4 regions of the Streptomyces sp. NPDC058620 genome follow, and region 3 is predicted to be linked to each of the others. Evidence: riboswitches for the same ligand, from Rfam matches in the RefSeq annotation. Region 3 holds a riboswitch; each other region holds the start of a gene.
What was found. A riboswitch is a leader RNA that binds a small molecule or an ion and turns the genes downstream of it on or off. The one in region 3 is predicted to bind cyclic di-AMP.
Positions count from the first base shown of each region.

Region 1: it holds a riboswitch for cyclic di-AMP, as region 3 does, so the genes downstream of both, ACFWSK_RS01730 (transglycosylase SLT domain-containing protein) here and ACFWSK_RS05840 (peptidoglycan DD-metalloendopeptidase family protein) in region 3, are expected to answer to the same signal.
Region 2: it holds a riboswitch for cyclic di-AMP, as region 3 does, so the genes downstream of both, ACFWSK_RS27095 (M23 family metallopeptidase) here and ACFWSK_RS05840 (peptidoglycan DD-metalloendopeptidase family protein) in region 3, are expected to answer to the same signal.
Region 4: it holds a riboswitch for cyclic di-AMP, as region 3 does, so the genes downstream of both, ACFWSK_RS24970 (M23 family metallopeptidase) here and ACFWSK_RS05840 (peptidoglycan DD-metalloendopeptidase family protein) in region 3, are expected to answer to the same signal.

Region 1 covers NZ_JBHXQO010000001.1:392,076-399,336, forward strand. Annotated here, with positions in the region: gene pfkB (1-phosphofructokinase) at 1-322, opposite strand, end outside; gene ACFWSK_RS01710 (DeoR/GlpR family DNA-binding transcription regulator) at 319-1,080, opposite strand; gene ACFWSK_RS01715 (DUF6296 family protein) at 1,312-1,560, opposite strand; gene ACFWSK_RS01720 (PepSY domain-containing protein) at 1,747-2,637, shown strand; gene ACFWSK_RS01725 (GNAT family N-acetyltransferase) at 2,727-3,227, opposite strand; gene ACFWSK_RS01730 (transglycosylase SLT domain-containing protein) at 3,334-4,152, opposite strand; cyclic di-AMP (ydaO/yuaA leader) riboswitch at 4,157-4,343, opposite strand; gene ACFWSK_RS01735 (hypothetical protein) at 4,697-4,843, opposite strand; partial or broken gene ACFWSK_RS01740 (IS630 family transposase) at 4,912-5,001, shown strand; gene ACFWSK_RS01745 (DUF6069 family protein) at 5,039-5,461, opposite strand; gene ACFWSK_RS01750 (DUF5988 family protein) at 5,640-5,846, opposite strand; gene ACFWSK_RS01755 (ATP-binding protein) at 5,958-7,214, opposite strand.
Region 2 covers NZ_JBHXQO010000037.1:14,731-21,991, forward strand. Annotated here, with positions in the region: gene lhgO (L-2-hydroxyglutarate oxidase) at 1-826, shown strand, start outside; gene trmB (tRNA (guanosine(46)-N7)-methyltransferase TrmB) at 819-1,640, shown strand; gene ACFWSK_RS27085 (PrsW family intramembrane metalloprotease) at 1,753-3,237, shown strand; gene ACFWSK_RS27090 (aldo/keto reductase) at 3,270-4,214, opposite strand; gene ACFWSK_RS27095 (M23 family metallopeptidase) at 4,377-5,420, opposite strand; cyclic di-AMP (ydaO/yuaA leader) riboswitch at 5,432-5,585, opposite strand; gene ACFWSK_RS27100 (PP2C family protein-serine/threonine phosphatase) at 5,869-6,954, opposite strand.
Region 3 covers NZ_JBHXQO010000003.1:229,299-236,559, reverse strand. Annotated here, with positions in the region: gene ACFWSK_RS05860 (aspartate aminotransferase family protein) at 1-722, shown strand, start outside; gene ACFWSK_RS05855 (helix-turn-helix domain-containing protein) at 786-1,394, shown strand; gene ACFWSK_RS05850 (DUF6126 family protein) at 1,421-1,594, shown strand; gene ACFWSK_RS05845 (tyrosine-protein phosphatase) at 1,609-2,421, opposite strand; cyclic di-AMP (ydaO/yuaA leader) riboswitch at 3,011-3,169, shown strand; gene ACFWSK_RS05840 (peptidoglycan DD-metalloendopeptidase family protein) at 3,174-4,154, shown strand; gene ACFWSK_RS05835 (SGNH/GDSL hydrolase family protein) at 4,341-5,195, shown strand; gene ACFWSK_RS05830 (STM4011 family radical SAM protein) at 5,181-6,062, opposite strand; gene ACFWSK_RS05825 (STM4012 family radical SAM protein) at 6,070-7,261, opposite strand, start outside.
Region 4 covers NZ_JBHXQO010000031.1:44,122-51,382, reverse strand. Annotated here, with positions in the region: gene ACFWSK_RS24985 (DNA topoisomerase (ATP-hydrolyzing) subunit A) at 1-1,924, opposite strand, end outside; gene ACFWSK_RS24980 (M16 family metallopeptidase) at 2,174-3,547, shown strand; gene ACFWSK_RS24975 (M16 family metallopeptidase) at 3,574-4,956, shown strand; cyclic di-AMP (ydaO/yuaA leader) riboswitch at 5,177-5,343, shown strand; gene ACFWSK_RS24970 (M23 family metallopeptidase) at 5,356-6,147, shown strand; gene ACFWSK_RS24965 (GntR family transcriptional regulator) at 6,359-7,063, shown strand; gene ACFWSK_RS24960 (HPr family phosphocarrier protein) at 7,224-7,261, opposite strand, start outside.

The DNA of each region.
Region 1 (7,261 bases), on a different contig from region 3:
GCCCGGTCGCGTTGACCTTGGTCAGCGTCCCGTCCGGTTCGACGAGGGTGATGTTGACCCGGGTGCTGTCCGCGATCTGCACACCGGCGGCCTCGATCCCGTGCTCACCGAGCAGCCGGGCGAGCAGTGCGCCCTCCGGTCCGCCGAGGGGAGCGACCGCGACCGTGCGGTGGCCGGCCGCCGCCACCGCGCGGGAGACGTTGATGCCCTTGCCGCCGGGGTCGACCCGGTCCCCGGTGGCGCGCAGGACCGCGCCCCGGGTCAGGTCCCGCAGCTCGTAGGTGCGGTCGAGGCTCGGATTGGGGGTGACGGTGAGGATCATGCGCGTACCACTTCCGTGCCCCGGCTCTCGATGGCGAGGGCGTCCTCGGGGCTGAGCCCCGTGTCGGTGATGAGCAGGTCGACGTGGGAGAGATCGCCGAAGCGGGCGAAGTGCTCCTGGCCGAACTTGCCCGAGTCGGCGAGGAGCACGACCCGGCGGGCGGCCGAGATCATGGCGCGCTTCACGGCGGCCTCGGCGAGGTCGGGGGTGGTCAGACCGCCCTCGGCCGAGAAGCCGTTGGTGGCGAGGAGGACGACGTCGGCGTTGATCTCGGCGTAGGCGCTGAGCGCCCAGGCGTCGACGGCCGCTCGCGTACGGTGCCGGACCCGGCCGCCCACGAGGTGCAGCGCGATTCCGGGGTGGTCGGCGAGGCGGGCGGCCACGGGCAGCGCGTGCGTCACCACGGTCAGGGACGACTCGATCGGGAGGGCGGCGGCGAGTCGGGCCGTCGTGGTGCCCGCGTCGATGATCACGTTGCCGTCGACGGGCAGTTCACCCAGAGCGGCGGCGGCGATGCGGTCCTTCTCGTCCGCGGCCACCGCGTCGCGCTCGGCGAGGTCGGGCTCGAAGCCGAGCCGTCCGGCAGGGATCGCGCCGCCGTGCACCCGGCGCAGGAGCCCGGCCCGGTCGAGCGCCTTGAGGTCACGCCGCACGGTCTCGGCTGTCACCTGGAATTCCTCTGCGAGGGAGAGCACGTCGACGCGCCCGCTCTCCTGGGCGAGGCGGAGGATTTCCTGCTGCCGCTCCGGTGCGTACATGTGGTTTCGTATCCGTTTCATGCCCGAGTCTGTGGTTTCGCGCTCAGGTTACGTCTGGGGTACCTGAATGTAAACAGGTTCGGGCAAAGAACGGGCATGAACGGACTTTGGCGCGTCAGGTGTGCAGCACGACAGCTGTGCAGCACGCGCTGTGCAGCACGTCAGCTCCGAGACGCACAGCAGGCCGCGCACCGGGACGCGGGTCGTGTCCCGGTGCGTGTCATGGGCTGCTCAGCGGGTGCGCGGTGCCCCTCCGCTCAGGGGCCGCACCAGCAGGGGGATCCCCGGTACCTGGTGGCCGCCGCTGGCCAGCATGCGAACCTCGCCTCGGTAGCTGATCTCCGCGCGGACGATTCCGGTCTCGTCCTCGTACACCGGGTATCCGCCCGCCCCGGACCGGTCGGTCATCCGGACGACGACCACGTCGTCAGCCGCACCGTGGGTCTGGAATATCAGCTCGTAACTCTCCGGGTAATCCATGAGGGGCCTCCCGACCGGGCGCCGGCGGGAGCCGGTGTCCGTGGCTGTGCCCATCCATTGTTCCGCACCCTCGACCGAGGCGCGCCCGGGGCGGATGGCGGCCAACGGACGGAGCCGCGAGGTCGATCGGGTGACCCGTCCCGTAGGACAACATGACCGGCCGGTGCGGGGGCTAGGGATGCGTGTATGAGCCTTGAATTCCGACGAAAAACCACCGTCTCCCCGCGCGCCCGCCGTCTCCGTACCGCCGCCGGTGCGCTGTGCGCCGTCGTCACCTCCGCGCTGGTCGCGGGCTGCGGGCATGAGGGTGGCGACCAGACAGGGGCGGCTACATCGGAGGCCGCCAAGGTCATCCCGAAGCAGACGACCACTCCCTACGCCAGTCCCTCAGGCAGCCCGACCGGCGGGGCGAAACTGACCGAGGACCAGGCCGAACGCAAGAAGCTCCTCGAAGCCACGAAGGTCACGTTCGACAAGGCGGCCACGACCGCGGTCGGAGCCGTTCCTGACACCAAGCTGGCCGAGCTCGACTTGGAGGGCCTGGACGACGACACCGACCGGCGCACCGACGCGAGCGCGAGCGCTTCGCCGAACGGAAGCGCGAGCCCCGGCGGCACGGCCAGCCCGAGCGGTAGCCCCAGTGGCAGCCCGACCGGAGCGGCCAGCCCCGGTGGAAGTCCGAGTGGCAGCCCCACCGGCAGCGCCTCCCCGAGCGGCAGCCCCACCGGTCCGGTGTGGGTGGCGGAGGTCGTCGAGAAGGACGGGACCGCCCACACCGTCCGTATCGACGCCGTCTCCGGCAAGGTGATCGAGACGGCCGCGGACACCGATCAGGACGCGGCCGACAAGCGTGAGATGGCCGACTGGATCACCAAGGCGAAGCAGACGTCCCAGCAGGCGGCCAAGGTCGCCACGGACAAGCAGAAGGGGAAGGTCACCTCGATCGGCCTGGACACCAACGACGACGACACCCTTGTCTGGGCCGTCGACGTCGTCGCCGCGGACTGGAACAAGAGCGAGTTCGAGGTGGACGCGGCCAGCGGCAAGATCCTCCGCGAGGAGACCGACCGCGACTGACGCGGTCCCCGCGCCGTGGTGGCGGGCCGGATTCCGGCTCGCCACCACCAGCCAGGTGCGGACATCCCGCGCTGTTCCCGTGACCGATGTCAGGGGAGCAGCGCGTCCGCGTCCAGGGGGCGTTCGTAGGAGAGGCCCGGGTGGCCGCCGAGCACGGTCTCGCCGGTGCGTACGAAGCCCGTCCTGGCCAGTACGGCCTGGGAGCCGGCGTTGTCCAGCGTGGTCGAGGCCCGCAGCGCGGTCAGACCGTACTGAGTGACGGCCAGTACGCATACCTGGCGGACGGCGGTCGTGGCCAGGCCCTGCCCGGCGGCCTTCTCGGCGATCCGGTATCCGAGGTCGGCGGAGCCGTCCGCCACGTCCACCAGGTTCACCCGGCCAAGCACCTCGCCGCCCTCGCCCACCAGCACATGGAAATAGCACAGCCCGTCGGCCTGCTCGGCCAGGAGGCTGCTGTGCCGTGCGTCGAACCGTGCGAAGTACTCGTCGCCGCGGTCCGGGACCGAGGCGGCGAAGTAGGCCCGGTTCTCCTGCTCGAAGGCGAGCAGGGCGGCGGCGTGGTCGGGTCTCAGGAGCTGGAGTTCGGGCATGCGTGCGAGTCTTCCATGGTCGGCGCACATGCGGAACTGCCGGGTGGTGAGGGCCTGTCGGACCCTCACCACCCGGCAGTCGTGAACCGCGGCCGGTGCCGGAGTATCAGTAGGCGCCGAAGACGTTGTCGATGGAGCCGTACTTGTCGGCGGCGTAGTTGCACGCCGCGGTGATGTTGGCGACCGGGTCGAAGCTGTCCGTCGACGTACCGGGCACGTGGTACGCCTCGAACGTCGGGTCGATGACCTGGAGAAGGCCCTTGGACGGGGTGCCCGCCGCGGCGTTCGAGTCCCAGTTGTTGACGATCTGCGGGTTGCCCGAGGACTCGCGCATGATGTTGCGGTGGATGCCCTCGTAGGTGCCGGGGATGCCGTGCTCGGCCATGACTGCCAGCGACTCCTTGATCCAGCCGTCGAGGTCGTTCGTGTACGTCGCGGGCTGGGCGGCGGGCGCGGCGGTCTTCGCGGCCAGTGTGCTGGACCGCTCCGAACGGTCCGCGCGGTCGCTGCCCGCAGCCGTGCGGTCGGTGGACGAACCGGAAGCCTTGGCCTCGGACTTGGCGCCAATGGTCAGCTTCAGACCCGGGCGAATAAGCCCAGGATTGTCGCCGATGGCCTTCTCGTTGTCCTTGTAGAGCTTCTGCCAACCGCCATTCAGGGAGTGTCCCTCGGCGATCTTGTGCAGGGAATCACCCTTGATCACGGAATAGCTGGTGATCCCGGCCTTCTGTGCGGTGATTGCCTTGGCAGGAGCGGCTGCCGGCGCACCTGCCTTTTCGGCGGAGAACGATTGCGCGGGCGCGGCGGACGCGGTGGTGGCGCCGATCACCGGAAGGGCGAGAACGGCTCCGCCCGCGGTGATGGCGACGAGACCCCGGGTCAGCGGGCTGGACTTGGTACGACGGTGCTTACCCATCGTGGGCATGGCGAATTCCTCTCCGTCGCCTACGAGGTGAGCTGTCGGGTTCAGGCTGGAGATGCCTGGCCGCAGGTGCATGCGACTTAACCCCAAGCCGTTCCGCATAACGGATCGGCGACTTACCTGGGTCCCCCGCTCCTGCCGGGCGTGGGTGGTCTGGGTTCCCGGACGGCGGCAGGATTCGGCGTTCCATCCGGATTGAGGGTGACCGTAGGCGAGAAAAGCCGAAAGCGACAAGCCCCGAATTCCGGATCACAATTCATTTACAAGATCGATGAACGGGATCGCCGCTGAATTCACCCGGACCGCGGAGTCAACTCTCTTCCCGCAGAAGGGATGCGGGGCACGGATCGGGAAGCTGCCGATCCGTGACGTGACGCTGGCCACTGAGTCCGAAAAGGGCGATTTGCGCGAAGGGGAGTCAGTGCGGTTCGGGTCAAAAGAATGCTATGAGCCATAGAGGACCATTGCCGCTAAAAGTCCGTATTCGCCTTATTTGCTTGGCTTCCGCGCGGCTTGGCCGTTCGGGGTCGGCTGGAACGACCCTCCGTCATCGGCAGGCGGACGCGGCTGCCGTACCGTGCGAGCTGGTCCCACGGCCGGTTGAGGCCGGCGGAACCGTACGGACGCGCGTGACGGTGTCGAGATCGAGGACGTCGACGAGGACCTCCTCGCCCGCGCCGGCCTGCTGGCGCACGATTCCCTCGGGACCGGCGATCGCGCCGGCGCCGATCCCCGCCGGGTCGGCCGCGTTGAGGCTGACACGTCCTGGCCCCCCAACGGTGTGAACGCGCCCGCATCCGAAACGAGAAGGGCATCCGCTGGGGTGGCAGACCACTACCCATCGCCGCCTGACATCCAACCCGGCAAAGGTCGGTTCACGGCCACAGCCCTAGAGGAGCCGGTGGCGGCGGTGGAGCTCCAGAGTGGTGACGACCATCACCCCGAGGGTGATGTGCATCAGGGCCAGGGCGGCGACGGTGCCGCCATCGGCGCCGGACGACAGCGGACCGGCGACCGACAGCAGTGCCAGGCCGCCGCCCAAGTACTGCGCGATCCGCAGGAAGACCAGTTTCCACAGGGACAGCAGCAGGGCGGCGCCCGTCCCGACGACCAGCGGGACGACCGAGGCGCCGATGACGCCCCCGACCGTGATCGGATGCTCTTCGCCGCCGTTGACGATGATGAGCGAGGCATCGGCCAGCTTGGCGACGGCGAGGACGACCAGATTGACGACGACCGCGCAGACCGCCCCGGTGGCCAGCGCCTTCCACCAGGTGAGGCCGGAGCGGTGGACCGGGGGTGCGTCAGACACTGCGGGGCCGGGGTTCTGAACCGTATTGCTCGACATGGGGCTTCTCCGATGTGTGAAGTGCTGCGCCGCCACTGGCCGCCAGTGGTGCGTACGAGTAGCCTCCAACCTGAACCGCGCTTGAGGTCAAGAGCCGTCTGTGCGACATCCCGTGGTACGACGAGAGCAGGCCCGCTGTCGACTAACCGGGTACTTCCGTGCGCTCCCACCATTCGTAGACGGGCAACTGGCCCTCGGAGGTTTCCTTCTGACGGTCGGTCGCCTTGAAGTGTTCGTACCCGCCTCGGAACGGGACCTTGACGTCCGGCCCGGGTCCGGTGACGGAGACGATCCGCTCGGGAAGGTCGTCGGGGCCGCCTTCTAGGGCTGCTTTCGTTGCGTTGGCCATGGGGAAAGTCTGCCCGGAGAGCTGCCCGGCTCCTCCATGACGCGCCGAGGTCACGGCATCGTGCGCCGGAGGGGCAGGGGGCCCGGGATGACGGGCAGCTCCGGTATCGGCTCAGGTGCGGGCGTGCGTGGTGATGTCGGCGGTGAACTCGGCGATGACGGCAGGGGTGACGGTCGGCCGGCACTGGCCGAGGGCGGCGAGATAGTCGTCGGTGTCCGCACCGGCCTCGGCGACGTCGCGTTCGAAGGCGGCCTGGGCCGCGGTCCGGGCCGCGTGCTCGATGTCGGCCGGGGTGAACAGCTCGCTCGCCGCGACCAGCGCGTCCACGTCGACGTCGTCCCGCCGGGCCGAATGGCGTGACCAGATCGCCGCCCGCGCCGCCGCGTCCGGGGTGCCGATCGGCACCAGGTAGTCGAAGCGCCCCGGACGGAGGAAGGCCGGGTCCAGTGAGCGGATGGAGTTGGTGGCGCACACCAGTAGCCGCTCGTCCCGTTCACGGAAGCCGGGGATGAGCTTGAGGAGTTCATTGGTGACGCCGTGCAGGCCGGGCTCCGGGCGCTCTCCGCGTACGGGAGCTATCTCCTCGACCTCGTCGATGAAGACCAGCACCCGTTCCAGTTCCGCGATCCGGGCGAAGGCCGTGCGCAGTGCGGCGGCGAGATTGCCCTCGTCGGCAAGGCGGGACGGCAGCAGTTCGACGAAGGGCCAGCCGAGGCGTGAGGCGATGGCCCGGGCGAAGGTGGTCTTGCCGGTCCCCGGCGGACCGAACAGGGTGATGGCGCGGGGCGGGAGGACCCCGTGCCGGGCCGCACGCTCCGGTTCGGCGAGGGGCATGACGACACGGCGCTCGATGAGGCTCTTCTCCGCCTCCATGCCCGCCACCCTGTCCCACAGATCACCGGACAGCACCCTGCCGCCCAGTTCCTCCAGGAGATCGGCCGGGGTGCCCGTGGCCGGTTCCGCCTTCTCGAAATAGGCGACGGCGGGCCGCCGTGTGTACCCGGCCTTGCGCAGCCCCTCGCCGAGCAGTTCCTCCTCCGCCAGCACGTAGGCGATCCGGCGCACCCGCGCCTCGATCAGCCGGCGTTCGAGCTCCACCAGCAGCGCGCTGGCCAGGCCCCGGCCGCGCCAGGCCGGTTCGATGGCGATCCGCATCACCCAGGCCCGGCCCCCCGACACATGCGCCAGTGCGGCGCCGATGGGCCGCCCGCGGTGGACGGCCACCACCGCGGGCTGGCGGGACGTCAGTGCGCTGATGCACTCGGCGAGGGAGAAGACGGACTCCTGGCCGAGGCCCGCCGTCGTATCGATGAGATGGACTACTGCCGCCAGATCGTCCTCGCGGTAGTCATGGATGAGCCAGTTCACGTGCCGCTCCTCGCCTCGGGGTGGTCCCGGAGACGCTAGATCCCCAG
Region 2 (7,261 bases), on a different contig from region 3:
CCGCGTCGGCACGACGGGCGTGTGCGACTTCGGCTCCGTCGCGGCCCGCTTCGCAACGGAGGTGACCGCGGCGGGCGGGCAGATCCGTTACGGGGCCGAGGTCACCGCGATCGACCGCCGCCCCTGGGGCACGGCGGTGCGGACGGCGGACGGCCAGGTCGTCCGGGCCAGGGTCCTCGTCAACTGCGCGGGTCTCCACAGCGACCGGATCGCCCGGCTCGCGGGCGACGACCCGGGGGTGCGGATCGTCCCCTTCCGCGGGGAGTACTACGAGCTCGCCAGGGAACAGCTGGTGCGCGGCCTGGTCTACCCGGTGCCGGACCCCGCCTTCCCCTTCCTCGGCGTGCACCTGACCCGGGGCTTCGACGGCTCCGTGCACATCGGGCCGAACGCCGTGCCCGCCCTGGCCCGCGAGGGATACAGCTGGCCCGTCGTGCGCCCGCGCGAACTCGCGGACACCCTGACCTGGCCGGGGTCCTGGCACATCGCCCGGCGGCACTGGCGGTACGGGGCGGGCGAGCTGCACCGGTCGGTGTCGAAGCGTGCGTTCACGCAGGCCGTCCGCCGGCTGCTGCCCGAGGTGACGGAGGACGATCTGCGGCCCTCCACCGCAGGGGTCAGGGCCCAGGCGGTCCTGCGGGACGGCACGCTGGTCGACGACTTCCTGATCCGTGAGGCACCGCACACCGTGCACGTGCTGAACGCGCCCTCGCCCGCCGCCACCGCCTCCCTGCCCATCGGGAGGGAGGTGGCGCGGCGGGCCCTGCTGCGGGCTCGTGCCACGGGGTGGAAGCCACCCGCCGTAGAATCGGGGCATTGTGTCTGAGCCCCTGAACCCCACCCCCGAGACGCCCGGCGCCACGGACGACGCGGCTGCGCTGCGTGCCGCCTCCTTCGAGCGGATGCGCCGGCTGCGTCAGGAGCCCCGCTTCCCCGGCGGGCCCGCCGCCGACCCCGCCGGCTCGCATCACGAGCGCCGGATTCGCAGCTTCCAGCCGCGCCGCAGCCGGGTCACCGCCGGCCAGGAGGACGCCCTCCAGCGGTTGTGGCCCAAGTGGGGCCTGGACATCGACGGACAGCGCGTCCTCGATCTGCCCGAGCTGTTCGACGGGCTGCCGGTGATCCTGGAGATCGGCTTCGGGATGGGCGAGGCCACCGCGCAGATGGCCGCCGACGACCCGGGCACCGGGATTCTGGCCGTCGACGTGCACACCCCCGGCCAGGGCAATCTGCTCGGCCTCGCGGACCGGGCGGGTCTGACCAACGTCCGCGTCGCCAACGGTGACGCGATCATCCTGCTGCGCGAGATGCTCGCACCGGAGGCGCTCGACGGCCTCCGGGTGTACTTCCCCGACCCCTGGCCCAAGCCACGCCACCACAAGCGGCGACTGATCCAGCCGGAATTCCTCGACCTCGTCGCACAGCGGATGAAGCCGGGCGCCGTGATCCACTGCGCGACCGACTGGGAGCCGTACGCGGAGCAGATGCTGGAGGTGCTCACCGCGCACCCCCGCTTCGCGAACACCCAGGCGGACGGCGGGTACGCCCCGCGGCCCGCGTTCCGGCCCCTGACCCGGTTCGAGGGCCAGGGTCTGGACAAGGGGCACGTCGTGCACGACCTGCTGTTCGCCCGCGACTGAGCCCGCCGGCCTGCCGCGTCCGGGCCTTTGGCGGGTGCCCGCGTCCGCGCTTCTCGGCCATGCGCCCCCCGCGCCATGGTCAGGCGCCGGTCCCCCTCGTTAGGGTCGTCGAGTGTCCGAGTGGTCCGCGCAGCACCCGCAACCGCAGCCGGCCGTCCCGGTTCTCGAGGAGCACCGGCTCGGCGAGATCCTGGGCGCCGTGCCGGAGCGCGGCCAGTGGCGGTACCGGCCGCGCCGTGTCGGCATGGTCTGGCGCAGCAAGGCGTTCCGTGCCGGTGCGGTGATCTCCGTACTGGCGCTCTGCGGGCTGCTCATCCTGTCCCTGGTCCGCGAACAGACCGGCACGGAGGGCTTCCTCGTCGGGCTCGGGCTCGCTGTCCTGCCCGTGCCGCTGCTGATGGCGGCCTTCCGCTGGCTGGACCGGGTGGAGCCGGGTCCCTGGCGGAGTCTGCTGTTCTCCTTCGCCTGGGGTGCGTGCGCCGCCGCGCTGGTCGCGATCACCGCGAACACGTTCGCGGCCCGCTGGATCGCGACGGCGACCGCGGACCCGTCGAGCGCCGACACCCTGGGTGCCACGGTGATAGCCCCGGTCGTCGAGGAGAGCGCGAAGGCCGCGGCGGTCCTGCTGATCTTCCTCTTCCGGAGACGGGAGTTCAGCGGCATCGTCGACGGGATCGTGGTCGCCGGGTTCACCGCGACCGGTTTCGCGTTCACGGAGAACATCCTCTATCTGGGCAACGCCTTCGACGAGGACCAGCAGTTGGGCAGCGCCGGACTCGGGTCGGTGACGGCGGGGACGTTCTTCGTCCGGGTGGTGATGTCGCCGTTCGCCCATCCCCTGTTCACCGTGCTCACCGGCATCGGCTTCGGCATCGCCGCGCTCAGTGCGCGGCACCACCGGGCCCGCCGGATCGCGGTTCCGCTCCTGGGGCTCGTCCTCGCCATGGGCATGCACGCCCTGTGGAACGGCTCGTCGACCTTCGGCCGGTACGGATTCTTCGCGGTCTACGGGGCGTTCATGGTCCCGGCGTTCGCCCTGGTGACCTGGCTGGCGATCTGGTCGCGCCAGCGCGAACTGCGTACCCTCGCCGCCGAACTGCCCGCGTACGCGGCCGCCGGCTGGCTCTCTCCCGCCGAACCGTCGGCACTCTCCTCGATGCGGGCCCGCGGGATGGCCCGTGATGCGGCCCGGCACTGGAGCAGCGGACGGGGCCGGGCCGCCGGCAGGGCCGCGGCCCGGTCGGTGGCCGAGTACGAGTCGTTCGCGACCTCGCTGGCCGTGCTGCGGCGAAGGGCCCGCCGCGGTGCGGTGGGCCCGGACTTCGCCGTACGGGAGCAGGAGCTGCTGCACCACCTGTGGGAGCGCAGGGAGGTCGCGGGCCCGGCGCTCACGTACGCGGCCGGCCGGCTCGGGCCCCGGCGGCCTGCGCCGCTGCCGGCCCCGCACCGGTGGTACGGCGGCTACAACCCGTACCTCAACCGGGCGACTCCGCCCGCCGGACCCCCGTACCAACAACCGCCGTACCAGCAGCCCCCTTTCCAGCCGCCGCCGTACCGCCCGCACCCGTACGACGCACGTCACCGTCGGGCTCATTGAGCGCGTGCGGCGCGTCGTCCGCGCCGCACGCGTCAGGCCGAGGCGTCCGTCAGCGCCGCCTGCTCCTGCTCGGTCAGCCGCAGCCCGGCGACCGCGACCAGTGCCGGCACCTGCTCGACCGTACGGGCCGAAGCGATCGGAGCCACGACCGTGGGACGGGACGCCAGCCACGCCAGGGCGACGGTGGCGATCTCGGCGCCGCGCTCCGTCGCGATCCTGTCGAGCGCGGCGAGAACCTTCTGCCCGCGTTCCGACTCCAGGTGCTGGCCGGCCCTGTCGGCCCGCGGACTGTCGACCGTCGCACCCGCGCGGTACTTGCCGGTGAGGAAGCCCGAGGCCAGGGCGAAGTACGGGACGGCGGCGAGACCGGCGGCGGCGGCCGTGTCCTGGAGCCCGCCCTCGTAGGTGTCACGTGAGACGAGGTTGTAGTGCGGCTGCAGGGCGACGTAACGGGCCAGGCCCTCGCGCTCGGAGAACTCCAGCGAGGCCCGCAGCCGCTCGGGGCTGATGTTGGACGCGGCGATCTCGCGCACCTTGCCGTCCTTCACCAGCTGGTCGAGGGCGGTGATGATCTCCTCGACGGGGACGGTCTCGTCGTCGAAGTGCGTGTAGTAGAGGTCGATGTGGTCGGTGCCGAGCCGGCGCAGCGATTCCTCGGCCGCGCCCTTGATGGTCGCGCCGGAGAGACCCTTGTACGAGGGGTGGGCGCCGACCTTCGTGGCGACGACGGTCTCGGAGCGGTTGCCGCGCGAGGCGAGCCACTTGCCGACGACGGTCTCCGATTCACCGCCCTCGTTGCCCGGTGCCCAGGCCGAGTAGGAGTCGGCGGTGTCGATGAAGTTGCCGCCTGCCGCGGCGTAGGCGTCCAGTACGGCGAAGGACTGCGCCTCGTCGGCCGTCCAGCCGAAGACGTTGCCGCCGAGGGCGAGGGGGAAGACCTGGAGGCCGGAGGAGCCGAGCGTACGGAGTGAGGTCATGGGTGGTTCAACCCCGTCACCGAACCGCGCTATTCCGTTTCCCGGCACGACCGCGCCCCGAGAAACGGCAAACCGGCAGCCCTGACGTCGGGGGGTGTGCGTCAGGGCTGCCGGGGTTCAGGTGCGTCCGGTTACGGGACGCGGTGTCTCAACTGCCGGACCTCAGAGCGTGAGGCCCTTGCTGCGGAGCCAGCTCATCGGGTCGATGCCCGAGCCGCCCGCGGTGTGGACCTCCAGGTGGAGGTGCACCCCGCTCGAGTTGCCGGTGGAGCCGGCGCGGCCGATGATGTCGCCGGTGTTGACCCTCTGACCCGCGGAGACGTTCAACGAGGACTGGTGGCTGTACGTGACCTCGGTACCGTCGTCGAGCTCGATGACGGTGTGGTAGCCGTACGACGTGTGCCAGCCGGCTGATCTGACGGTCCCGCCGTGTACGGCCTTGATCGGTGCGCCCGCCTGCGTCGCGAAGTCGAGGCCGGTGTGCTGGCCGGAGGACCACATGCTGCCGGCCTGGCCGAACGTCGCGGTGATCGTGTACGAGGAGACCGGCAGGGTGAAGCTGGCGGCCAGCTTGGCGAGCCTCTCGGCCTCCGCCTTGCGCGCGGCGGCCTCTTCGGCCGCCTTCTTCTCGGCGGCGGCCTTGGCCTCGGCCTCGCCCTGCTGGGCCACGGCCTCGGCGGCGGCCTTCTCGGCGGCCGCCCTCTCCTGGGCGGCCCTGGCCTCGGCGTCCGCGCTGGCCTGCTGCTGCTCGGCCTGCTGGAGGATGCGGGTGCGCAGCGCCTCTCCGGCGTCCGTCGTACCCTGCTCGGCCTCGGCGGTGGTGATGCCGGCGGTGGTGAGCGGGGACGACGCGGCCACCGTGGCGGTGTCCTTCGCGTCGGGGCCGTCGGACATCAAAGAGCCGACGCCGGGAAGGGACTTGGCGTCGGGCAGATTGTCCGCGATGGAATCGGGAAGAGATATGGAGACCGGCGGCTTGCCCTGAGCGGTGGCCATGCCGCCCGCACCGACTGCCGCGATGACGCCGACCCCGAGGACGGTGGAACTACGAGCGAGACCGCGCTGCTTGGCTACGCGATGCCTGCCGCGAACGGGACGGATGGACTCCGCAGTGGGGTTCCATTCCTCCCAGGTCCTGTCCTGGGCACCGAGCGTGTCGGTACCGAAGGGTGACGGGGCCTCGGGGGCAGGCTTGTTGGACGCCACGTGGGCGCACTCCTTTCCTTCCTTCTCGCCTACCGGGTTAGCTGACGGGTTCGGAGCAGGAAGGTCTCCTACGGGCCGCTCTGCCTCTCGCGAGACACAGGTGGCTCGATTCACCCCATGTAGGTGGGTCCCCGGTTTCCTTGCGGAATTCAGCGCACGCGCACGGTGCCGCCTCTTACGACGACTGGGACAACCGCGCTGCGTTATCGAACGTTAATAGACAGACGGGTTCTATTCCAAGCTGTTCCGAGTGATCGTTCGTGACTTTGGCCTGGACTTAACGGGATACAACCGGGTGCAATCGGGCGAGTTGAACACCCCTCACCCGTCATTTCATTTCTGACGTTGCGTCAAATGTTATGCGGAGGGCCACGCTTCGGTTACGTACGGTGGCCCCGCTCCACAGCGCCGGTCGCGTCGGACCGCCGACGGCCCGTCAGCCACTGGCTCATTCCGGTCCCCCGGGCCCCCGGCCCACGATCTTCACGGTCCTCCGCCGCTCCGGCTGCCCCTCCGCCGGCCGGCCGACCGCGAGCAGCGCCATGTCGTCCGTGGACCGGCCGCCCGTGTGCAGGCGCACGTCATCGGTGAGCGCGGACAACAGCTCCTCGGGCCCGGGGAAGATCCGCCCCCGCAACCGGGCCGCCGGATCGTAGAAGGCCCCCGCCGCGTCCCGCGCCTCGGAGAGGCCGTCCGTGAACATCAGGAGCGTCGTCCCCGCGGGCAGCGCCCACTCGTCCGACCGGTCCGGCCACACACCCAGATCCATCCCGAGCGGCAGCGCGGGCGAGGCGGACGCGAGCACGTCAAGCTTTCCGTCGGCGTGCAGCAGGATCGGCTCGGGGTGCCCCCTGTTGACGAGCCGCACCAGACCGGCCCCGGGCGGGATCTCGGCCAGCGCGGCCGTGATGAACCCTTCCATCGCGTCGAGCCCGCCGCGGCGCGTCCCGTCCCGCGCCAGCGCCCGCTCCAGGCGCTGCGCCACACCCTCCAGCGAGCGTTCCTGCTCGGCGGCCTCCCGGAACGCCCCGATGACCACCGCCACCGCCCCGACCGCGTCAAGTCCCTTGCCCCGTACGTCCCCGACCACCAACCGCACCCCGTACGGGGTGTCCGCGACGGCGAACAGGTCGCCGCCGACGAACTCGTCCGCCTGGGCCGCCTCGTACCGTGCGGCCACATGGAGCCCGCCGATCCGGTCGGCCGGCCTCGGCAGTACCGCCCGCATGGCGGTCTCCGCGATGACCCGGGCCGACGCCAGCTGCTTGTTGCCCCGCCGGACGACGCCGTTGATGAACAGGGCGAGCAGCCCGGCGGTGGCCACGGTGACCAGTTCGATGATGGGCTCGACCTGGCTGAGCGTGCGGCTGAACAGGCCCAGCAGCGCCATGACGAGGACCGCGGCGACGCCCGTCCGGATCGTGCTGGCCCGCGAGAAGAACGGCGCGGCGATCAGGGGAGCCGCCACGAAGAGGGGGACGGGCGTGAACGTCGGCGGTGTCGTGACGTCGAAGAGCGCCCCGCCCACGATCATCAGCGCGGGCAGCACACGGACGAACCGACGGGCACGGACTCCCCCTGGAGTCACGCCCCGCCCTGTGTCCCGCTTCCCCACCTGTGTTCTCCTGCCCGGGTCCGCCTACGGTTGCGGACGGTACCGCGCCCCACCCAGGCTGACCGGAGCCGCGCCGCGTGGCGACTGCTCATCGGCCAAAGGAGGGAGCGTGCGGAGGCGCTTTCCGCACCCCGGTCACGCACTGTCCACAAGTGCGGGCGGGATCATCACGCCATGTCATCGGCCGAGTGGGCCGTTGTGGGTCCGTCGGACCCGGAAATCGACT
Region 3 (7,261 bases):
CGCAGGAGCTGCTGCACCAGCACAAGGCGCTGCTCATCGTCGACGAGGTGCAGACGGGCCTCGGCAGGACGGGTGACTTCTACGCGTACCAGCACGAGGAGGGCGTCGAGCCCGACCTGGTCTGTGTCGCCAAGGCGCTCTCCGGCGGCTATGTGCCGGTCGGGGCGACGCTCGGCAAGGACTGGATCTTCAAGCGCGTCTACTCGTCCATGGACCGGGTCCTCGTCCACTCGGCGAGCTTCGGTTCCAACGCGCAGGCCATGGCGGCCGGTCTCGCCGTACTCGCGGTGATGGAGGACGAGGAGACGGTGGCGAACGCCCGCCGCACCGGTGATCTGCTGCGCGAGCGGCTGGCCGCGCTCGTCGACCGCTACGAGCTGCTGCACGAGGTGCGCGGACGCGGACTGATGATCGGGATCGAGTTCGGCCGGCCGTCCTCCCTCAAGCTCCGCAGCCGCTGGACCATGCTCCAGGCGGCCCGCAAGGGGCTCTTCGCGCAGATGGTCGTGGTGCCACTGCTGCAGAAGCACCGGATCCTCACGCAGGTGTCCGGGGACCACCTGGAAGTGATCAAGCTGATCCCACCGCTGGTCATCGGTGAGCCGGAGGTGGACCGGTTCGTGAGCGCCTTCACGGCGGTGATGGACGACGCGCACAGCGGGGGCGGGCTGATGTGGGACTTCGGCAGGACCCTGGTGAAACAGGCAGTCGGCAACCGCTGAGCGGAGGTTTGCCTCAGAGGCAAAAAGTTTGCCTCTGAGGCAGGATCCTGGCCCAATGGAGACATGAATCCTCCTGACGGAGGGGCGGCCGACGAACTGCCCGGGGTCGCTCCGCGCTTGCGCGACCTGCGCCGCAGCCGTGGCCTCACCCTGGAGACCGCCGCCCAGCGGGCGGGGCTCTCACCCGCCCACCTGTCCCGGCTGGAGACCGGCCGCAGGCAGCCGTCGCTGCCCATGCTGCTGGGGCTGGCCCGTGTCTACGGTACGACGGTTTCCGAGCTCCTCGGGGAGGCTCCGGCCCAACGTGACGCGATCGTCCGCGGCGGAGCGTTCACGGGCGCCGAGGCCGACGGCTGGATGTACCGCCGGGCCGGCGGCTCCGGCCGGGCCATGCAGGCGCTCCGCGTCCGCGTCCCGTACGGCGCCCAGGGCGATCTCGTGCGCGTCCACCCCGGCGAGGAATGGCTGTACGTGCTGGAGGGCCGGCTGAGGGTCGGTCTCGGCGAGAGCGTGCACGACCTCGAACCCGGAGACAGCGCGCACTTCGACTCGCTCACCCCGCACCGGATCGCCGCCGCCGACCGCGACGGCGCGGAGCTGCTCTTCGTCCACACGCTGCTGCAGAGTCCGGCGGCCGAACTCTGTCTGGGCAGCGGCCTCCACCGCCGCTGACACCCGACACCGAAGGAAGGACTGTCATGTCCGATTCAGAGCACTACGATCCGCTCAGCCCGAGGTCCCGGAAGGGCTACGAGGCGCAGGAACGCAAGTTCCCGCGCGGTGTGGTGATCAGGCTCGTCGCCTACCTGGTCGCCGGGCACGTCTTCGCGGCCTTCCTCTATCTGCTGTTCGAGGTGGCCGGCAAGGGCTGACGCCGAGGAGCTGGTCACGCCTCCTCGGTGAGGCGCTCCCGCAGCCGCTCACGGGTCTCGGGGGACAGCTTCAGCCCCTCGGTGAGGTAGCGCTCAGTGCCGCCCCAGGTCTCCTCGATGGTGCTGAAGGCCGCCGCCAGGTATTCGGCGCGCGCACCGAAGAGCGGGTTCAGGAGCTCCATGACCTCGTCGGACATACCGACCGCGGAGGTGTCGCTGCGCTTCACCTTGTACCGGCGGTGGGCGTCGTTGGACATCAGGTAGTCCGCCTCGATGGCCTCGCGCTCCACGCCGACGGCGAGCAGTGACACCGCTATGGACAGCCCCGCACGGTCCTTGCCCGCGGCGCAGTGCATCAGGGCGGGGACACTGTCCTCGGCCAGCGCGTGCAGCACCTGGCTGTGCTCGCCTGTGCGGTCCTTGATGATCGAGCGGTACGAGGCGATCATGCGGTCCGCCCCCTTGCCGTCCGCGAGGATCGAGCGCAGCTGCTCGATGTTGCCGTCGCGGACCAGCCGCCAGAACTCGGCGCCGTCGGCCGGGTCGGAGAGCGGAATGTTGACGTTGCGTACGCCTGTCAGCTCCACGTCGTGGCCGTCGAGCTTGTGGTCGGCGGCGTTGCGGAAGTCGAAGATCGTGTGCAGGCCCAGTCCGTCGAGGAACGCCGTGTCCTGCTCCGTGGCCTGCGCCAGGTGACCGCTGCGGTAGAGCCGGCCGAACCGCACCCGGCGGCCGTCCGTGGTCGGCAGGCCCCCGACGTCACGGAAGTTGCGTACACCGGTCAGCTCGGTGTGCGTCGGCGGGACCTGCGGCAGCTGCTGCGTCACAGTGGCTCCTGGAGTGTCTGGTGTCGGCGCTGCTCGCCGACGAGGGCACGGTCGTGACGATACGACATTGATTCCCCAGGCAATCATCTTGCCCCGGAGGCTGCCGTTCCGTGCGGCACCGTTCCTCGTGCGGCGCCCACGGTCGATGATGTGCGGAACTGTGTGGATCTGTGGGGCGGCGTGATCGAGTCAGGCGGCAAGGGTCGGACCTGGCTGCTCGTCGGGGTCAGGGGCGCGCGGTGGGTTTTCGCGGACGCGGTGTCTGGACGCGAGGGTGCTGAGGCTCCGTCGTACACGGTGACCAACGCGTGTCCGTATTGATGCATTTAGCGGAACATGCCCTACTTATGGGGGAGATGGCGGTCGGCTGGTGAGCGGGATCATATCCGTGACGGTGTGTGGCGGCCCGCCCTGCGGGAATTCCGCGTACCGCACGGAATGACAAGATCCGTAATCCACGGAGTGTGACCGCAAATCCGCGCCGGAATTGAATCGCGCATTCCGGTGCTTCGGACGCGGCTTGTTCCGGCCGTCCTTACTCGCTTACGGTCACCGTCAATCCGGACGGACCGCCTAATCCTGCCGCCGCCCGGAATCCGCACCCACTCACGCGTGGCAGGAGCGGGGGACCCAGGTAAGCCGCCGTTCCGGAGGAATCCGGAACGGCTCGGGGTGAAGTCGCGCCAGCGCGACCGGGCATCTCCAGCCCGAACCCGACAGCTCACCTCGTAGGCGCCGGAGAGGAATTCCCCATGCCCGCAAAGGGTAAGCACCGTCGTACGAAGTCCAGCCCGATCGTCCGTGGCATCTTCGCCGCCGGGACCGGTGGCGCCGTCCTCGCCCTTCCGCTGATCGGTGCCACCGGAGCGCACGCCGCGGAGCAGGCCGCGCCGTCCGCCAAGTCCACGGCCGCCTCGGTCGCCGCGGCGCACACCGCGCCCGCCGCAGTGTCCAAGGCCGCCCCGAAGACCTACTCCGTGGTCTCCGGCGACTATCTGTCGAAGATCGCCGCCGAGCAGAAGATCAAGGGTGGCTGGGAGAAGCTGTACAAGGACAACCGTGAGGTCGTCGGCGACGACCCGAGCCTGATCTTCCCCGGCACCGAACTCACGCTCGGCGCCAAGGCGTCCGGCTCCGCCGGGGCCGCTCCTTCGAAGGCCGCAGCCCCCAAGGCGGCCGCGCCGAAGGCCGCGGCCCCCAAGGCCGCCCCGTCCAAGGCCGCGGCCCCGAAGGCGGACACCTCCGCCAACTCGGCCTCCTCCTCCGCCGAGTCGGTCACCTCGACGAACGCCAGCACCTCCACCGCTGCCTCGGAGAGCACCGACTCCGGCTGGGCGGCCCCCGTGGCCGACGCCACCGTCACCACGCCGTACCGCGCCTCCGGCTCCATGTGGTCCAGCGGTTACCACACGGGTGCGGACTTCCAGGCCGCCTCCGGCACCAGCGTCCGGGCCATCGGCCCCGGCACCGTGGTGTCGGCCGGCTGGAGCGGTTCGTACGGCAACGAGGTCGTCATCAAGCACGAGGACGGCATGTACTCCCAGTACGCCCACCAGACCTCGCTGAACGTGTCGGTCGGCGAGACCGTCACCGGCGGCCAGCAGATCGGTCTCTCCGGTTCCACCGGCAACTCGAGCGGTCCGCACCTCCACTTCGAGGTCCGCACCGGCCCGAGCTACGGCTCGGACGTCGACCCGATCTCGTACCTGCGTCAGCACGGCGTCTCCCTCTGAGACGAGCGGCAGTGAGGAAGGGCGGTGCGCGGCGGCGCACCGCCCTTCCTCGCGTTCTCACCGGTGCCGCGAGGGCCGCCACTTATTCCGGCTTTACCAAAAACTGACCGGGTGGTCTATCTCACCACCCGTCAACCCCGTATTACGGTCGCGTAGGTCACATTCGCAGGTGCAGGATAAGGGCTTGTGGCAGACGATTCGAAACTCAATCAGCGCGGTGTCCAGGGCGTCATGGGCGTCAAGAGCGTCATAGGTTCGTACGCGGCGATTGGCGACAGCTTCACCGAAGGCGTCGGCGACCCCGGCCCCGGCGGGACCTTTGTCGGCTGGGCGGACCGTTTCGCGGTGCTGCTGGCGGATCAGCTCGCGGTCACCTACGAGGAGACAGCTGTCATCGCGCCACGGCACGGCCGTTTCCGGTACGCCAATCTCGCCGTGCGCGGGCGGCTCCTCGACCAGATCGTCGAGGAACAGGTCCCGCGGGCCAAGGAGCTGGCACCCGACCTCGTGACCTTCTGCGCGGGCGGCAACGACATCCTCCGGCCGGGAAGCGACCCCGACGACGTGGCCGAGCGCTTCGAGCGCGCCGTCGCCGAACTGACCGGTGCGGTCGGCACCGTCATGGTCACCACCGGCTTCGACCCCCGTCACATGCCGGTGCTGCGGCACCTCCGGGGCAAGATCGCCACCTACACCGCCCATGTGCGCTCCATCGCCGACCGCTACGACTGCCCGGTCCTCGACCTGTGGTCGCTGCGGCCCGTGCAGGACCGCCGGGCCTGGGACAACGACCGGCTGCATCTGTCACCCGAGGGACACATCAGGGTCGCGCTCCGCGCCGCCCAGGTCCTCGGCCTCGACGTGCCGGCCGACCCCGACCAGGCATGGCCGCCGCAGGCCCTGCGCCGCCCGTTCGACGACCGGCGAGACGACATCCACTGGGCCCGCGAGTACCTGGTCCCCTGGATCGGGCGACGGCTGCGCGGTGAATCGTCCGGCGACCACGTCGAGGCCAAGCGCCCGGACCTACTGCCGCTCTAGGGCACGCTCCGGGAGGGGGAGAGCGCCCGGGGACGGTATCCGCTCCAGCACGCCGCCCGCGAAGACGTCGTACAGCGGCAGCGTCTCCAGGTGCACATAGCCGATATGGCAGTCGCAGACGGCGAGGGGACAGCCGCGCGGGCCCAGGGCCCGGCGGTAGCTCCCGTCGTAGAGGTTGCCGAGCTCCGCACGGACGAAATGGCATCGCCGCACGGTGCCGTCGCCGTCCACCGAGATGACCGACTCACCGGTCCGGCAGGGCAGCCCGGCCGAGGTGTGGGGGTGCCGGCTGTAGGGGAACAGGGGGTCCAGGGCCGTCCAGCGGTCCGCCTCCTCGTCCGTGTACGTGTGCCCCTCGGCGGCATTGACCCAGAGGTAGACCTCGTCGGGCAGCGCCGCCCGCAGCCGCCGTGCCTCATCGAGGTGATCGTCGAGTCCGACGATCCCGACGCTGTGACGGACACCGAGCTCCGCCAGGTCACGGCACGTGCCGAGGAACCGGTCGTACGGAGTCTGACCCGGGTGGTACGTGCACCACAGCGCCACCTTGGCGAGATCGGCGTCCGCCAGCCAGCTGGTGCGGCAGCTGAGATTGGTCTGGATCGCGACCCGGCCGATGTGCGGCAGCCGCGAGAGTTCGACCAGCGCCCGGCGGTACCAGGAGCGGACCAGCCCCTCGCCCCACGGCGTGAAGAGCACCGAAAGCCGGTCGCCCGTCTGATCCGCCGCCCACGCGGTGAAGCGCTCCAGGGCGGCGCGGTCGCCGCGCAGTTGCCCGGGAGTGTCGCGCCGCTTGGCGAACGGGCAGTACGGACAGGCGTAGTCGCACGAGGCCAGCGGGCCCCGGTAGAGGATCGTCAGGTCCATGGCAGGCTCACTTCACTTCGTACGCGGCCATCGCGGCCCGTACAGCGGGGGAGAACAGCTCCGGGCCCAGCGCGTCCGAATGCGCCAGTCCCTCCGGGGAGAGGCGGAGCGGACCGCGGCCGGCCGGCCCGGCCAGCCAGCCACGCGCCGCGAAGCGCTCCAGCTCCGAGGAGAAGTCGTCGTACGGGTCGGTGCCGAACCGGGCGCGGTACTCCACGCTCTCCAGGCCGTCCGCCTGGAGAAGGGACTGCAGCAGATGGCGCCTGCGCGCCTCGTCGCCGTCCACGTACCGCCCCACCTCGGCCCGGGAGAAGTCCTCCGTCGTGGTGAAGCCGTCGATGATGCCCCGGATCTGCCGCATCTCCACCGCGTAGTCGAAGGAGTAGTGCAGCGAGGAGGTGTACGAACGGGCGCCGCAGCCGAGACCGATCATCCCGTCGGTCTGGCAGGCGTAGTCGTCGGGGCCCTCGTGCGGGGCGCCGGCACGGCGGAACATCCGCATCGACACCTGCTCGTAGCCCTCGGCGAGGAGATGATCGCGCCCCGTGCGGTAGAGCCGCAGCCGCTGCTCGTCCCACGCGGCGTCCGCCGCGGTCCCGGTCCCGGCCGGGGAACCGGGCGGTGTTCCGGCGCCGAGACGGCCCAGCCCCGTCAGCGGGCGCACGTACAGCGGATAGAGGTACAGCTCCTCGGGACTCCAGGCCAGCGCCGCGTCCAGTGAAGCGCGCCAGGTGTCCTCCGTCTGGCCGTCTATGCCGTAGATCAGATCGATATTGAGGACCGGGACGCGGGCATCACGGATGCGGCCGAGGGCCGCCTCCACATCGGCCCGGCGCTGCGGGCGGACAGCGGCGCGGGCCTCGTCGTCCACGAAACTCTGCACACCGATGCTCACACGCGTGGCTCCCCGGTCGGCGAGGACGGCCAGCCGGTCCGCCGTAGCCGTGGAGGGCGAGGTCTCGACACTCAGGGGGACGGACCGGAGGTCCGCGCCCATCCGCTTCTCCGCGATGTCGCAGAGCCGCTCCAGCTCGGCCGCGGTCAGGAACGTGGGTGTACCGCCACCGAACGCCGCAGCGGCGAAACGCACCGGACCCTCGTCCCCCAGGGCGTCTCGTACCGCCGTGGCCTGACGGTCCAGCGCGTCGAGATAGCGCGTCGTCAACTCCTCCGGCGCGCCGATCCGCGTGAACAGATTG
Region 4 (7,261 bases), on a different contig from region 3:
TGGCCGGGTAGTCGGGCACCACGCGTTTCACCACGCCCTGCAGGGTGCCGATCGCCAGACCGGGTGACGCCTCGTCCAGCGTGGTGAGACAGATCAGCTCCTCGCCCGTCTCCAGCGAGAGGAACTCCGGGACCGGTGCCCCTCCCGACAGGTTGGGGGCGGCGTGCGTGTCCGGAAGCCGCGGCAGATCGATCACCGCGAGCCGCAGCAGCCGACCGGTCGAGGTGACCGCGCCGATGTCGCCGCGCGCCGTCGCGGGCACGGACGAGACGATCACGTCGTGCTTGGCGCGCTTGGCGTCCTCGCCGATGACGATCGGGTCCGCGTTGGCCGTGCGGGCGAGCAGGCCGGTGGAGGACAGGAGCACCCGGCACGGGTCGTCCGCCACCTCCAGCGGTACGGAGGCGACCTGCGAGCCCGCCGACTCCAGCAGCACCGTGCGGCGGTCCGTGCCGAACTTCTTGGCGACCGCGGCCAGTTCGGAGGAGACGAGCTTGCGCAGCTCCGCGTCCGAATCGAGGATGGCGGTCAGCTGGCCGATCTCGGCGTTGAGCCGGTCGCGCTCGCTCTCCAGCTCGATCCGGTCGAACCGGGTGAGCCTGCGCAGCGGAGTGTCCAGGATGTACTGCGTCTGGATCTCGCTCAGCGAGAAGCGCTCCATGAGCCGCTCCTTCGCCTGCGCCGAGTTGTCGCTGTCCCGGATGAGACGGATGACCTCGTCGATGTCGACCAGGGCGACGAGCAGCCCCTCGACCAGATGCAGCCGGTCGCGGCGCTTGGTGCGGCGGAACTCGCTGCGCCTGCGCACCACCTCGAAGCGGTGGTCGAGGTAGACCTCCAGGAGCTCCTTGAGCCCCAGGGTGAGCGGCTGGCCGTCGACCAGCGCCACGTTGTTGATGCCGAAGGACTCCTCCATCGGCGTGAGCTTGTAGAGCTGCTCCAGCACCGCCTCCGGTACGAAGCCGTTCTTGACCTCGATGACCAGACGCAGGCCGTGCGACCGGTCGGTGAGGTCCTTGACGTCCGCGATGCCCTGGAGCTTCTTCGCCGAGACGAGGTCCTTGATCTTGGCGATCACCTTCTCCGGGCCGACGGTGAAGGGCAGTTCGGTGACGACGAGGCCCTTGCGGCGGGCCGTGACGTCCTCCACGGCGACCGTGGCACGGATCTTGAACGTGCCGCGGCCTGCGGCGTACGCGTCCTTGATCCCGCCGAGGCCGACGATCCGGCCCCCGGTGGGCAGGTCCGGACCCGGGACGAACCGCATCAGGGTCTCCAGGTCCGCGCCCGGGTGCCTGATGAGGTGGCGGGCGGCGGCGATGACCTCGCCCAGGTTGTGCGGCGGCATGTTGGTCGCCATGCCGACCGCGATCCCGGTCGTGCCGTTGACCAGGAGGTTCGGGTAGGCCGCGGGGAGGACGACCGGCTCCCGCTCCTGGCCGTCGTAGTTCGACTGGTAGTCGACGGTGTCCTCGTCGATGGACTCCGTCATCAGCGACGTGGCGTCGGCCATACGGCACTCGGTGTACCGCATGGCGGCCGGCGGGTCGTCGTTGCCGAGCGAGCCGAAGTTGCCGTGTCCGTCGACGAGCGGGAGGCGCATCGAGAACGGCTGGGCCATGCGTACCAGCGCGTCGTAGATCGACGCGTCGCCGTGCGGGTGCAGCTTACCCATGACTTCGCCGACGACGCGGGCGCACTTCACGTAGCCGCGGTCGGGGCGGAGCCCCATCTCGTTCATCTGGGACACGATGCGGCGGTGCACCGGCTTCATGCCGTCGCGGGCGTCGGGCAGGGCCCTTGAGTAGATCACCGAGTAGGCGTACTCGAGGAAGGAGCCCTGCATTTCGTCGACGACGTCGATATCGAGGATTCTCTCCTCGAAGTCGTCCGGCGGCGGGGTCTTCGTGCTGCGGCGGGCCATCGCTGCTGCGACTCCTTCACGGATTCTGTTCGGGCAACCCAAGGTTCTGACGCGGACCATTGTGGACCGCCGCACTGACAACGCCGACCTCGACCCGTCCGAAGCGGTCCTGCGGGCCCCGCGGGAGGCACCGTTTACGGCAGCATCTACGACAACATCCACGGATCGGGAACTTCGCCAGGTGTCGGTGCGCTTGCTTAGAGTGGCAGGTCTGGCAGGAAAACCTGTATCGCGATCGAAGGGACGTACATGCCCATGGGTCACACGGCCACAGCTCAGGCCGGCTCCGGCGGCAGAACAGCGACCGAGCACCGCCTGGCCAACGGCCTGCGTGTGGTGCTCTCGGAGGACCATCTGACCCCGGTCGCCGCGGTCTGTCTCTGGTACGACGTCGGTTCACGCCACGAGGTCAAGGGGCGTACCGGCCTGGCTCACCTCTTCGAGCACCTGATGTTCCAGGGCTCGGGCCAGGTCAAGGGGAACGGGCACTTCGAGCTCGTACAGGGAGCCGGTGGTTCGCTGAACGGCACGACCAGCTTCGAGCGGACCAACTACTTCGAGGTCATGCCCACGCACCAGCTGGAGCTCGCGCTCTGGCTGGAGGCCGACCGCATGGGCTCGCTCCTCGCCGCGCTCGACGAGGAGTCCATGGAGAACCAGCGCGACGTCGTGAAGAACGAACGTCGCCAGCGCTACGACAACGTTCCGTACGGCACGGCCTTCGAGAAGCTGACGGCCCTCGCCTACCCGGAGGGCCACCCGTACCACCACACCCCGATCGGCTCGATGGCCGACCTGGACGCCGCGACCCTGGAGGACGCCCGTACGTTCTTCCGTACGTACTACGCGCCCAACAACGCGGTGCTCTCGGTGGTCGGTGACATCGACCCCGAGGAGACGCTCGCCTGGGTCCAGAAGTACTTCGGGTCCATCCCGGCGCACGACGGCAAGCAGCCGCCGCGTGACGGGACGCTGCCTGGCATCATCGGTGAGCAGCTGCGCGAAGTGGTTCACGCGGAGGTCCCGGCGCGCGCGCTGATGGCCGCCTACCGGCTGCCGCACGACGGCACCCGCGAGTGCGACGCCGCGGACCTGGCGCTGACCGTACTCGGCGGCGGCGAGTCCTCCCGGCTGCACAACCGGCTGGTCCGCCGCGACCGTACGGCGGTGGCCGCCGGGTTCGGGCTGCTGAGGCTGTCCGGGGCGCCCTCGCTCGGCTGGCTGGACGTCAAGACGTCCGGCGGCGTCGAGGTGCCGGAGATCGAGGCCGCGGTCGACGAGGAACTGGCCAGGTTCGCCGCCGAGGGCCCCACGCCCGAGGAAATGGAGCGGGCCCAGGCGCAGTTGGAGCGCGAGTGGCTGGACCGGCTCGGTACGGTCGAGGGCCGCGCTGACGAACTGTGCCGGTACGCCGTGCTGTTCGGCGACCCGCAGCTGGCCCTGACGGCCGTGGAGCGGGTTCTCGACGTCACCGCGGAGGAGGTCCAGGCGGCCGCCAAGGCATGCCTGCGCCCCGACAACCGCGCGGTCCTGGTCTACGAACCGATCGAAGCGCCGGCCGACGCCGAGGCCGACGACGCCACCGAAGCCGGTACCGGCACGCACGAAGGGGCGGAGCAGTGAGCGACGCCGCTGTGACTGGAGTAGCGATGGAGTACCACCCGCAGCCGACCGCGGGCGTGGCCAGGCCCTGGGCCTTCCCCGCGCCCGAGCGCGGCTCCCTGCCCAACGGCCTCACCGTGCTGCGCTGCCACCGCCCCGGGCAGCAGGTGGTCGCGGTGGAGATCTTCCTGGACGCGCCGCTGGACGCGGAGCCCGAGGGCCTCGACGGCGTGGCCACGATCATGGCGCGCGCCCTGTCCGAGGGCACGGACAAGCGCTCCGCCGAGGAGTTCGCCGCGGAGCTGGAACGCTGCGGTGCGACCCTCGACGCGCACGCCGACCACCCCGGTGTCCGGGTCTCCCTGGAGGTCCCGGTCTCCCGGCTGGCCAAGGCGCTCGGGCTGATCGCCGAAGCGCTGCGGGCGCCCGCCTTCTCAGAGAGCGAGATCGAGCGTCTCGTGGGCAACCGCCTCGACGAGATCCCGCACGAGCAGGCCAACCCCGGCCGCCGGGCGGCCAAGCAGCTCTCCAAGGAGCTGTTCCCCGCCACGGCGCGGATGTCGCGTCCGCGCCAGGGCACCGAGGAGACGGTGGGCCGGATCGACGCCACGGCCGTGCGTGCCTTCTACGACGCGCACATCCGTCCGTCCACCGCGACGCTGGTCATCGTCGGCGACCTCACCGGGGTCGACGTGGACGCGCTCCTCGCCGACACCGTCGGTGACTGGTCGGGCAACTCCGCCGAGCCCCGCCCGGTCCCGCCCATCACCGCCGACGACCGCGGCCGCGTGGTGATCGTGGACCGTCCCGGCGCTGTGCAGACGCAGCTGCTGATCGGCCGCATCGGCGCCGACCGGCACGACAGTGTCTGGCCGGCCCAGGTCCTCGGCACGTACTGCCTGGGTGGCACCCTCACCTCGCGGCTGGACCGCGTGCTGCGCGAGGAGAAGGGCTACACCTACGGCGTACGCGCCTTCGCGCAGGTAATGCGCTCCACGGCTCCCGGCTCCTCCTCCGGGCGCACCGGGGCGGCGATGCTCGCCATCAGCGGCTCGGTGGACACGGAGTCCACGGGACCGGCGCTGGACGATCTCTGGAAGGTGCTGCGGACCCTGGCGGCCGACGGGCTGACCGACGCCGAGCGCGAGACGGCCGTGCAGAACCTCGTGGGCGTCGCCCCGCTGAAGTTCGAGACGGCGGCCTCCGTGGCGGCCACCCTCGCCGACCAGGTCGAGCAGCACCTCCCGGACGACTTCCAGGCGCAGCTGTACGCGCGCCTGGCCGAGACGGGCACGGTCGAGGCGACGGCCGCCGTGGTCAACGCCTTCCCCGTGGACCGGCTGGTCACGGTGCTCGTCGGTGACGCCTCCCAGATCGCGGACCCCGTCCGCGCCCTGGGTATCGGCGAGGTGTCGGTCGTCAGCGGCTGACGGGCGGTCCGTTCTCCGACGGAGGCGCAAAGAGCACAAAAGGGACCCCGGTGGGCAACTCGCCACCGGGGTCCCTGCTTTTTGTCCGATTTTGATACAAGGGCTCCCCATCTGCCCTGTGGGATGTACGACAAATCAGGCTGTCCGTTTGGTGATTGAAAGTTGCCCCGTTTAGCGTCGGCTCCGCTGTCCGTCATGCGTATGCCGCGTCCGTGGCGCCGGGCAGCCATCGCCGAGTCCCCGTCAGGCGCGAGCCTGGGGAGCCGGGGACCCACGAAGTCCCTGGGGTGAATCGGACGTCTGCGCTCTCAGGGGCGGAGAAGTCCGTAGGAGACCTTCCTGCTCCGAACCCGTCAGCTAACCCGGTAGGCGAGAAGGAAGGAAAGGATCAGCCCCTCCATGGCGTTCACCCGTGCCACCGGGAAGCACCGTGCCCCGAGCCGTCTGACGCGCAAGAGCGCTCAGGTCGCCGGCATCGCGGCTCTGGCCACCACCGGCGTCATCGGCGGGATGGCCTCTCCGGCCCTCGCCGCGGACGAGGCCCGCACCGTCAGCGACACCGGCCTGACCCAGGTCGTCGCCATCGGCGGCACCCTCGCCGACCAGATCGCCGCCCAGGCGAAGGTCCAGGAGCAGCAGGCCGAGGCCGCCGCGAAGGCCAAGGCGAAGGCGGAAGCCAGGGCGAAGGCCAAGGCCGAGGCCGAGCGCGAGGCGAAGGCCCGTGCCGCGGAGGCCCGCGAGGCCGAGGCCCGCGCCGCCCGCGCGGCCGAGCGCGAGCGGCTGAACTCGTTCCACCTGCCGGTCGCCGGCTCCTACGTCACCACCGGCTACAAGTCCGGCGGCTCCCTCTGGTCCTCCGGCAGCCACTCGGGTGTCGACTTCCGCGCCGCTTCCGGCTCCTCCGTCGTCGCCGTCGGCGCCGGTACGGTCGTCGAGGCCGGCTGGGGCGGTGCCTACGGCAACAACATCGTGCTCCGGATGGCGGACGGCACGTACACCCAGTACGGCCACCTCTCCTCGATCGGCGTCTCCGTCGGCCAGGGCGTCACCTCCGGGCAGCAGATAGGCATCTCCGGCTCGACCGGCAACTCCACCGGGCCGCACCTCCACTTCGAGGCCCGGACCACCCCCGAGTACGGCTCCGACATGGACCCTGTCGCGTACCTGCGCGCGCACGGCGTGAACGTCTGACCCACGCGCCGCACCCCCGCACTTCCCGAAGGCCCCGGCTCCCGCCGGGGCCTTCGGCGTATCGCCCGGACGCTGTTCGCCGAAGCCTTCCGTGGCCAGAAGATATACCTGGATTCCACTCTGCCGTCGGAAATTCGGGCTCATTGCAATAGAGTCGCAGAACAGGCGTCGATCGGCCGCGTTTCGCGGGGATTAAGGCGGAGGTTCGGACATGCGCATTCCCGCGCATTCGGTATGCACGGCAATCCGTGACGACATCGTCTCCGGTGTCTTCGATCGCGGCAGCCGCCTCACCGAGGAGTTGCTCGCGCGTCGTTACGGGGTCTCGCGCGTCCCGGTGCGCGAGGCGCTGCGCACGCTGGAGTCCGAGGGCTTCGTCGTCACGCGCCGGCATGCCGGCGCGTGCGTGGCCGAGCCCACCGAGCAGGAGGCCGCCGACCTCCTGGAGGTCCGGATGCTCCTGGAGCCGCTCGGCGCGGCGCGCGCCGCTCAGCGGCGCACCGATGCGCACCTCAAGGTGCTGCGCGGCCTGGTCAGGCTGGGGCAGGAGCGGGTGCGGCGGGGCGAGGGCGAGGATCTGCGCGCACTGGGCGGCTGGTTCCACGAGACGCTCGCGCAGGCTTCGGGCAGCCCCGGGCTGATCGCGCTGCTCACCCAGCTACGGCACAAGATCGCCTGGATGTACGCGGTCGAGCAGCCCGCACGGCCCGCGGAGTCCTGGGCCGAGCACGGTGCGCTCGTGGACGCGGTCGCCCGTGGTGACGCGGACCGGGCCAGGGCGCTGGCCGTCCAGCACGCCGAGCGGGCGATCGCGGCCCATCGGCTGCGCCGCCCGGACCGGCCGGGGCGAAGCCCCCTGCCGCCCCGGGTGAGCACTTCGCAACATGTCGTAAACATCGCGGGCGTCCGACATTAACAATTGCGCCGTATACAAAGAAGGTAATTCAGCGGGGCTTTCTTTGTGCTGCTCGAATTCGAGCCCGCCGGTGCGTTTCCGGAAACGGAGAAGTCGCGGCATCCGCAGAGGGATGCCGCGACTTCGTCGCAGAATTGATTCCGGTCGGATTCGACTGGGATCAGACCGTCTCCGGAAGCTCCTCGAGCCCCTCGGCGA